DNA from 2 places in the Desulfitobacterium dichloroeliminans LMG P-21439 genome. Region 2 is predicted to be linked to the other one. Evidence: riboswitches for the same ligand, from Rfam matches in the RefSeq annotation. Region 2 holds a riboswitch; the other holds the start of a gene.
What was found. Region 2 has a riboswitch for molybdenum cofactor ahead of moaA (GTP 3',8-cyclase MoaA). Riboswitches for the same ligand answer to the same signal wherever they lie in the genome.
Positions count from the first base shown of each region.

Region 1: linked by a shared signal. The riboswitch ahead of DESDI_RS09125 (molybdopterin-binding protein) and the one ahead of moaA (GTP 3',8-cyclase MoaA) in region 2 are both predicted to bind molybdenum cofactor.

Region 1 covers NC_019903.1:1,913,554-1,917,973, forward strand. The annotation lists gene DESDI_RS09120 (PRK06851 family protein) at 1-871, opposite strand, end outside; gene DESDI_RS09125 (molybdopterin-binding protein) at 1,273-2,295, opposite strand; molybdenum cofactor riboswitch at 2,289-2,423, opposite strand; gene DESDI_RS09130 (Crp/Fnr family transcriptional regulator) at 2,590-3,294, shown strand; gene DESDI_RS09135 (4Fe-4S dicluster domain-containing protein) at 3,302-3,895, opposite strand; gene DESDI_RS09140 (M42 family metallopeptidase) at 4,068-4,420, opposite strand, start outside.
Region 2 covers NC_019903.1:1,219,023-1,223,442, forward strand. The annotation lists gene fdhF (formate dehydrogenase subunit alpha) at 1-460, shown strand, start outside; gene mobA (molybdenum cofactor guanylyltransferase) at 674-1,288, shown strand; molybdenum cofactor riboswitch at 1,436-1,562, shown strand; gene moaA (GTP 3',8-cyclase MoaA) at 1,650-2,621, shown strand; gene moaC (cyclic pyranopterin monophosphate synthase MoaC) at 2,624-3,109, shown strand; gene DESDI_RS05745 (MOSC domain-containing protein) at 3,146-3,586, shown strand; gene DESDI_RS05750 (MogA/MoaB family molybdenum cofactor biosynthesis protein) at 3,580-4,077, shown strand; gene DESDI_RS05755 (NYN domain-containing protein) at 4,207-4,420, shown strand, end outside.

The sequences.
Region 1 (4,420 bases), 690 kb from region 2:
GATAAACTACAGCTCCGGAGAATTCAGGGATATAAGCATAGTGTTCAGAGGAAATCGCTAAGGCTGTTTTGAGCTCTGGAATGATGAGCAAATCTATCTTATCTGGTTCGAGAGCATTGTGATATATTTCTATATCATAATTCAGCGTTTTAGCATCTTCAGCCATTCGGGTTAAGAAACTGGATTTACCTGTCCCGGCTTGCCCTGTCAGCAGATAAAGGGTCTGCATACCTTGAATGAGGCTGTCAATATATTGTGTCCTTCCTTGGGGAGTATGCGCCCAGGTAAATAAACGACGAATTTTTCCGGATCCTTGGCAGGAGGAAGCTTGATAAAGCTCACGATTAAGGCTTAAGTAAATTTGATTGATTCCCTGCCAATTTTGGTAAGGTTGGATATAGAACTCCCATTCATCCATGGCGTTTTTGGCATCCTTTAAAGCAAAGTAAGCGCTCTGAAAGCAACGGCTTATTTCTTTGTTGCAGTCAATAATATCTTTTTTGTGAGGGATAATCAGGGAATCGTCCCAATACTCTCCTAAGTTAATGATTTCGTCCACAGCCCCCGGGGTTTTCGGATCGACTATATGGGGAGAAGTCCCATCCAACAAGGCGATTCCCAATTCTGGTATAACAATCCCATCGATTGAATTATTATCTGAGGAGCAGCAATGATATTCTAAATCATAGCCCGCCTTAACCATTTCTTCCCCAATCTTTTTCATAAAAGTGGATTTCCCCACCCCGGGTCCACCTTTAATAATATAGATTCGTGTGGCATCCGTAGAGGCTAAGTAGTTGTAATAGGAATGAAAGCCAAGATAAGTAACACCACCGGGGAACATTTTTCTAATCACTGGTTTTTTCGACATATTGACTCCCCTTTCTAACGGAATGTTCCTGCAACAATAATACTATTCAAGTGCAGTCTAAAGGGTGACAGATGACATGAAGAATCGAATAATAATAAAAGAGGGTCCAGCTTACGCTGGTCCCTCTCCTTGAGTTAAGGATGCCTGTACCCTTTATAGTCGTAGATGTTCCGCTCCTTCTGCATATCATATTCTTGATAATGCGGGTCTCTCACGGTAACAGGAGATTTGGGACGTGAGACTTTTTTATGTTTTCCCATACCAAAATCCGCCCTTTCTACACTATAGTTTGAGCACCCATGATTATTCTGAGTATATTCCCTCGTCAATATGCAGTTTGCCATGAAAATCTAATTCGTATCAATGGTGATGGTGGTGATTTCTGTAGCGTAATGATGGTTCTATTTTCCGAAGGAACAATGGGGATAGGTACATTGGGGACATTCCAAGCATAATCCACCATGTCCATATTTCGCAATTTCCAATCGGGTCAGACGCTCTCCGGCAAGAATGCGCGTCGCTACAAGGTCAAAGACCGTTTTACGAGAATACATCACACAACCTGGCAATCCCATAATGGGAATACCATCTAGATAGGCCAGTAAAAGCATCGCCCCGGGAAGCACAGGGGTACCATAAGTCACCAGTTCCCCTCCCAGTCCCTTGATAGCAGTTGGAGTCAAATCGTCGGGATCGACAGACATTCCCCCCGTCACTAGGACCATTTCTGCTCCCTGAGCAATGTGTTCACGGATGCGTTCTTGAATCATTTCCACGTTATCATCGGCAAAGGTTTGCCCCAAGAGCTCGGACCCCCATTCGACAACCTTACCTTGGAGCACAGGCCCGAATTTATCTTGAATTCTTCCGTGGTAAACTTCACTTCCGGTAGTGACCACCCCAATCTTTTTGGATTGTAGGGGGCGGATTTGGAGGATGGGTTCCTTAAATTGACGTGTGATTTCTTCTGCTTCCAGAATAACCTTTTCTTCAATCATTAAAGGCACAACTCGCGTACCGGCAATTTTATCGCCTTTCTTTACCGGACGATGATTGTGTAGTGTAGCAAGAATAATATGTTCTATAGAGTTTAAAGCGTAGATGCCTTCCTCGGATGCATAAATCAAGCCATCTTGTTCGGCAATTAGATTAACCTTGCCCTCTTTTGTCTCGCTAAATCCAAGACCAGGACCTGCTACGGCTTTCGCCAGACGCTCTGCTGCTTCATCTTCGTGAATAAGACCCGGCTTCTGGTCCCACACATAGATATGTTCTTTTCCCATACTGAGAAGTACAGGGATATCCTCTTCCTTAACCACATGACCCTTTCTGAAACGAGCATCCTTGGTCTTTCCGGGAATGATTTGTGTCATATCGTGCATTAGCACAGCCCCAATTGCATCTTGTATTTTGATTTTTTGCATTGATATGTCCTCCTTTTCGTATACTGAAGGCATGTTCATTTCTAAACACACCCCGGTTTCAGTAAAACTGAAACGGCCTAACACCATAGAAAAACCCTTAGGCTATTAGGCTCGGGCTATTATATATTATAAACCAAAACTACATAATGGGAAATAAGGTTAAGGACAATATTATTATTGCAATTATTATCATTGCTCATAAGAGGGTTTATTAAAGACCATAGCGAATTTTTACTAATTGGACAATCGAAAGAGGTTATCCTATTTATTTTGAAATGAGGTGAACCACTCCCTATGACAGGTGAAATAACTGGATTCGAGATATTTCAAAGCGATCCCCTTTGGGAGAAATTGCCTGAGTCGTTCTGGGAATACTGTGCTTCCCATGGTAGGATTCGCCAATTTGCAGCGAAACAATTTCTTTTCTTCACCGGTGAAGAAAGTAATTCTGCATATTTTTTGCTCAGTGGCCGAGTGCAAATCTTGCTCATGAGCGAATTTACCGAGAAGATTTTCCGGATTCTTCAAGCCCCCGCTTTTTTTCCGGAGGTAATATTTGATAGCAAAGTCTATCCTTATGCAGCCATCACTACCGAAATATCGGAAGTATTTGTGCTGGATCGAAAGATACTTCTCCAGTATCTTAAGGAAAATCCCTCCAACCTATGGCCTTTTTATCAAAATATGGCCTTGGATCTTCGCCGCGCCTATCGTCAAATTAAGAATATTGCCCTTGGCGATGCCCGATCTCGTTTAGGGGCCAAGATATTTGCTTTGGCGCATGTCCATGGACAAAAGACGGCTGAAGGTATTTTTATTACTATCCCCCTCTCTGCCACGGATTTAGCGGGAATGTGCAGTTTAGCAAGGGAATCCGTAAGTCGTATTATAGGTGAGCTTAAGGACTTGGGAATCTTGAAAATAGAAAAGAAACTCATTACAGTAATTAGCCTTGAGCAATTACAGGAATGGATTCATGAACGCCAAAATTCCCTTTAAACATCCCTTAGAGATCAGGACGGCGGTCAAGAAAATGGGTAAGCCTTTCGTTCGGAAGGCTGTTTTCTAGATAGTCTTCAAGCAGTAGAGCTATTTTTCGATAAACCTTGTGACCTTGAAGCTTCTCTTGGGCAATTCGTGCCAGCTGAGGTTTCCTACCAAGACGTCCTCCCAGATAAAGCTTCCAGCCGGACTCTCCAGATATTATCTTGCCCGTCTTACAAGCGCGGATACAGTCTCCGCAACCAAGACATAGCTCTTCATTAAACACCAATCCCTCTTGCCAAGTTAAGGCTTTTTCTTGACAGGAACGGATACAGGCTTGACAACCGGTACAGTGGCCCTCCGTGAATTTCGGCAATAGATAGCCGATGACACCAATATCCTTAATCTGGGGTTGCGAGCAAGCATTAGGACAACCAGCTAAGCTGATTTTCGGTAGATGATGATAGTGAATTGAGGAAAACTTTGTCGCTAAGTGTGTAGAAAAATCCATATCCTTAAGTAGCTGATTGAGCTGCTCGTAGAGCAATGACCAGTCCTGAGTGGATTTAGGACAATTTTTACGGCAGTGTTCTAGCACAAAACCATCTTCAGTCATTTATACTTCCCCCATTTGCAATAAACTAAAGCATTCTTCTCCATTTTACCAATCCAAACTAATTTTGATGTGTTCTGAGTCACACTTCAGGAGTTATACTTCTGACACCATGAAAATGCCGACCTTTGCCAATAATCTTGGCTAAGGTCGGCATTTTCTTCAGGTATAGTGTTTAATACGGAGCGCGAGCGCTCCCTTGCATCATAGCTAGCTCTGCAGGGCCTTCCAATAGAGCTAGCAGCAGTTGGACAGCCCCTTCGATATCTCCTTGATCTACGGTCTCAGAGGGGCTATGGATATAACGGGTAGGGATAGATATAACGCCTGATGGAATCCCTCCCTTGCTCAAATGGATGGCTCCGGAATCGGTACCACCGTATTCGAGAACCTCCCACTGATAAGGGATATTATATTGCTCAGCAGTATCAGCCATCCAAGATTTGATTTTTGGATGAGTAATCATCGAGCGGTCGAATACTTTAATGGCAGCACCATGACCTAGTTTCACATCCATGGGGTGCGCTT
Region 2 (4,420 bases):
GCATCTGGGAACGAAGTTCCTGCATGAAGGGAAGTTTACTCGCGGCAAAGGCTTGTTCATGGCGATTGAACATCAGCTGCCGGATGAACTGCCTGATGAAGAGTATCCATTCCTGCTGACCACGGGCCGCAAACTGCAACATTACAATATCTCCACCCGTTTCTCGGCAGCGCTGGATGAACACGCGCCAGAGGAATTGGCGGAACTGAATCCTAAGGATGCTAAACGATTGGGTATCCAAGACGGTGAGAAAGTTAAAGTAGTTTCCCGCCGCGGCGAGGTAGTGACTAAGGTCTGGGTAACCAAACGAGTCCCACCAGGAGTTCTCTTTATGACCCTGCATTACAAGGAGTCACCAACGAATGTCTTGACTAATGGGGCGTATGATAAAGTAACAAAGACCTATGAGTATAAAGTCTGTGGTGTGCGGGTGGAACCACTTATGCAACCTGCACAATAAGTGAAGCTTAGTTGACTTATTGCGTAATGGATAACACGGCTATGCTTGCAAAACAAGCCAGATTTCTAAGTTCAACGGAGTGGATAAGTAGAGAGAGTGCCAAGCTATGTAAAACGTGCATACTTAGGCACTCTCTCTTTATAAAATGGGCCTATCTGTGCTAAAATAGTGAAAGAAGTTTAATTCATTGATAGATACAAGGGAGAATGATAGATGGGTGCTATTGTCAGTCAAACCCTTCTGCCCATGACTGGAATCATCTTAGCAGGTGGGAAAAGTTCTCGCATGGGCTGTAATAAGGCCTTTATCGAATGGGATGGTGTGCCACTGATTGAGAGAAGTCTGGCTATATTTCACAGGGTTTTTTCGGAAGTTGTCATTAGCAGTAATCATCCGGAGTTATACGCTAACTATGATGTGCAAGTGATTAAAGATAACTATCCTAATCAAGGCCCCTTGGGAGGGTTAGAAGCTTGCCTGAGAGTAGCTCACTATGATTACACATTTTTTGCAGCCTGTGATATGCCCTTATTGAACTCAGATGTTATTCGTTTTATGGCCGAGGAAATTGACGGTAAGGATATCTTAGCCCCCGAGATCGCTGGAGGATTTTATCCTCTCCATGCTTATTACCATAAAAGTTGTCTGACCGTCTTTGAGAAACAGCTGCTTGCTCATCGCTTAAGCCTGAGGGATATTTTTCGTTTATGTAGTGTTCACTATCTAACTGAAGAGGATTTTAAAGATTTTCCAGAGATTCAACGTTATTTAAGTAGTGTCAATACACCTCAAGAGTGTTTAGCACTGCGAAAACAGCAATTGCAATGAAATGATACGATTCTGAGCATTATTCACTGGAGTAGGGTGTTCTAATGGCTTTTCATAAGTGGCAAAATGGTGTATACTGAATATATAAAAAAATGTAGTAAAGATGCAGAGACTATCTTGACAAGAGTTGTATTATTACTTAACTAAATACGTTTTATGCTCCGAAGCTGGCGGCCTAATGTTTTACGATGGTTGTCCAGACAGTGTGAAAGCACCGGGTATGACTGGAAACGGCCATGCCTCCCATTTGGAAAGGAGTCTGTAGGGAATGCGGGAAAGCTCCGCGGTTTTACAGACCGTGGAGCTTTTTTTGATTACTCTAGGGTAGAAAGTAAGTAAGAGGCAAAGGATGGGAAAATCTATGCAAGATCAATATCAACGAAAGATTGAATATTTGAGAATTTCCATTACTGACCGGTGCAATCTACGCTGTCAATATTGCATGCCAGCAGAAGGAGTCCAATGGATTCCCCACGATTCCATATTGACCTTTGAGGAGATTTTACGCGTCATGCAGATCAGCACTTCGCTGGGATTCAAACGGTTTCGCATCACAGGGGGAGAGCCTCTAGTGCGGGCGGGAGTTCTCGAGTTTTTACAGAAAGCATCGCAGATCCCTGGAGTAGAGGATTTGATGATTACGACCAATGGTCTGCTTCTTCCGGAGATGGCTGGGGATTTAAAAAAGGCCGGAGTGAGCAGAGTCAATATTAGTCTAGATACCTTTCATCCCGAAAAATTTAAAGAAATAACTCGTGGAGGGGATGTCAAAAAAGTTATAGAAGGCATTCATCGCTCCTTAGAGGTTGGTCTTCATCCCGTAAAACTTAATGTGGTGGTAGTTCGCGATTTAAATACCCATGAGCTACCACGTTTTATGGAATTGGCTCGGGATTATCCGCTCCATGTGCGTTTTATTGAGCTCATGCCTATTGGAGTTAGCTCGGATAAGCGTAACGAATTTGTTTCTATTGATGAGATGAAAGAGCGCCTTGGTTTAGAGGGGCTAAAACCGACTCATGATATTCGAGGCGGTGGTCCTGCAGAATATATTACTTCTGATGGTTTTAAAGGCAGCATTGGCTTTATCAGCGCTCTAAGCAAGCATTTTTGTAATACCTGCAATCGGGTCCGTTTAACTCCCGATGGTAAGTTGCGTTTGTGCCTGCATAGCGCGAAAGAATTAGATTTCCGCTCATTGTTGAGATCCAACAAGAGCGATGAAGAAGTCAAACAAGCTTTGGCAGAAGCTATTTGGCATAAGCCGGCTGAACATCACATGAACGATGAAGCCTGGCAAGGTCAGCGGATTATGTCCCAGATTGGAGGATAATTATGGAGTTAACGCATTTTGATGAAGAAGGAAGAGCTAGGATGGTCGATGTCTCTGATAAGTCGGAGACCATGCGGGTAGCTACTGCTCGAGGTAAGGTAGAAATGCAACCCGAAACCTTAGAGAGGATTCGCTCAGGTCAGATTGCCAAAGGCGATGTCCTAGCGGTCGCACAGGTTGCGGGAATTATGGCAGCTAAGCAAACCTCTCAGCTTATTCCTATGTGCCACCCCTTAGCTATTACTGGAGCAAAACTAAACTTTGAGATTGTCCCCCCCGGGACCATCGAAATCGAAGGAATTGTCAAGGTTACCGGAAAAACAGGGGTCGAGATGGAAGCGCTTACGGCCGTTAGTGTAGCAGCTTTGACCATCTATGACATGTGCAAGGCTATCGACAAAACGATGGTCATCGGAGAGATTCGTCTTATGGAGAAGACCGGGGGCAAGAGTGGGCATTTTGTCCGTAAGGAAGAGATTGACGGTTAATATAAATTATCGAACAAAGATTTGGAGGAAATGAAAATGGCAAAAATTATTGCAGTATGCACTAGCGAGAAAAAAGGAATGCGGAAGAAGAATGTGGGCGAAGGGGTACTCAAAGTTAATTTTGGGATTGAAGGAGATGCTCACGGTGGAGATTGGCACCGTCAAGTGAGCTTATTGGCTATGGAAAGCATTAAGAAAATGCAAGATATGGGACTTGATGTAGGGCCGGGGGATTTTGCTGAAAACTTAACCACAGAGGGGATTGACTTGGTCAGCTTGCCCATTGGCACAAAAGTCAAGATTGGCGATACTAGTGTAGGGGAAGTGACTCAGATCGGGAAAGAATGCCATACTCGATGTGCTATATACTATCAAGCAGGAGACTGTGTCATGCCTAAGGAAGGAATATTCATCCGCGTTTTGGAAGGCGGACCTATTAGCGTCGGAGATGCTATTGAGGTAATGGAGCAATGCTAAGAGTAGGGATCATTACTGCTAGTGATAAAGGCTCGCAAGGACAAAGAGTGGATCTTTCTGGAGCTGTACTGAAAGATCTCGTCAAAGAGATTGACGGAGAAGCGGTTCTTTATACCATCGTGCCAGATGATCAAGAGATTTTGGCACAGACCATGAAAAAGTGGGTGGATGTGGATGGATTAGATCTTATTCTAACTACTGGGGGAACAGGTTTCTCACCTCGTGATGTTACTCCAGAAGCCACCCTTTCTATCGCTGATCGCATGGTTCCCGGGATTGCTGAAGTAATGCGATATGAAAGCTATAAGATCACTCCCAAAGCGATGTTAAGTCGGGCTGTTGCAGTCTTGCGTAAAAAAACTTTAATCATCAATATGCCAGGTTCTCCTAAAGCAGTTAAAGAGTGTTGGGTAGCCCTTGTACCTGCTTTGCCTCATGGGATCCAAATTCTAAAAGGAGAGGCTAGCGAGTGCGCAACTCCTTCCCATTAATAAGATTGAATTATCACGCATAAGAAAAAAGCAATTGATGCAATCTAAATAAATGTTTGTGCTTGTCACTCCTGTCCTAATCCTGCGTACGCTATAGTAAGCAAAAGTGGAAACGGGGGTGATTTTGTTTTGAAGGCTATTGCTTTTGTTGATTATGAAAATATATGGACTGGACTCTTTAATCAAGGGTATGAATTAACTCCTGAAATTCTCATGGAATCCCTCCAACTTTATGTTAAAAATAATAACTATATACTATCGGCTATTTATCTTTATGCTAACTTTGATCGCGAGGAATTCTGGCGGGCTCAGACTTCCTTTGAAAAAATTAATATATATACAC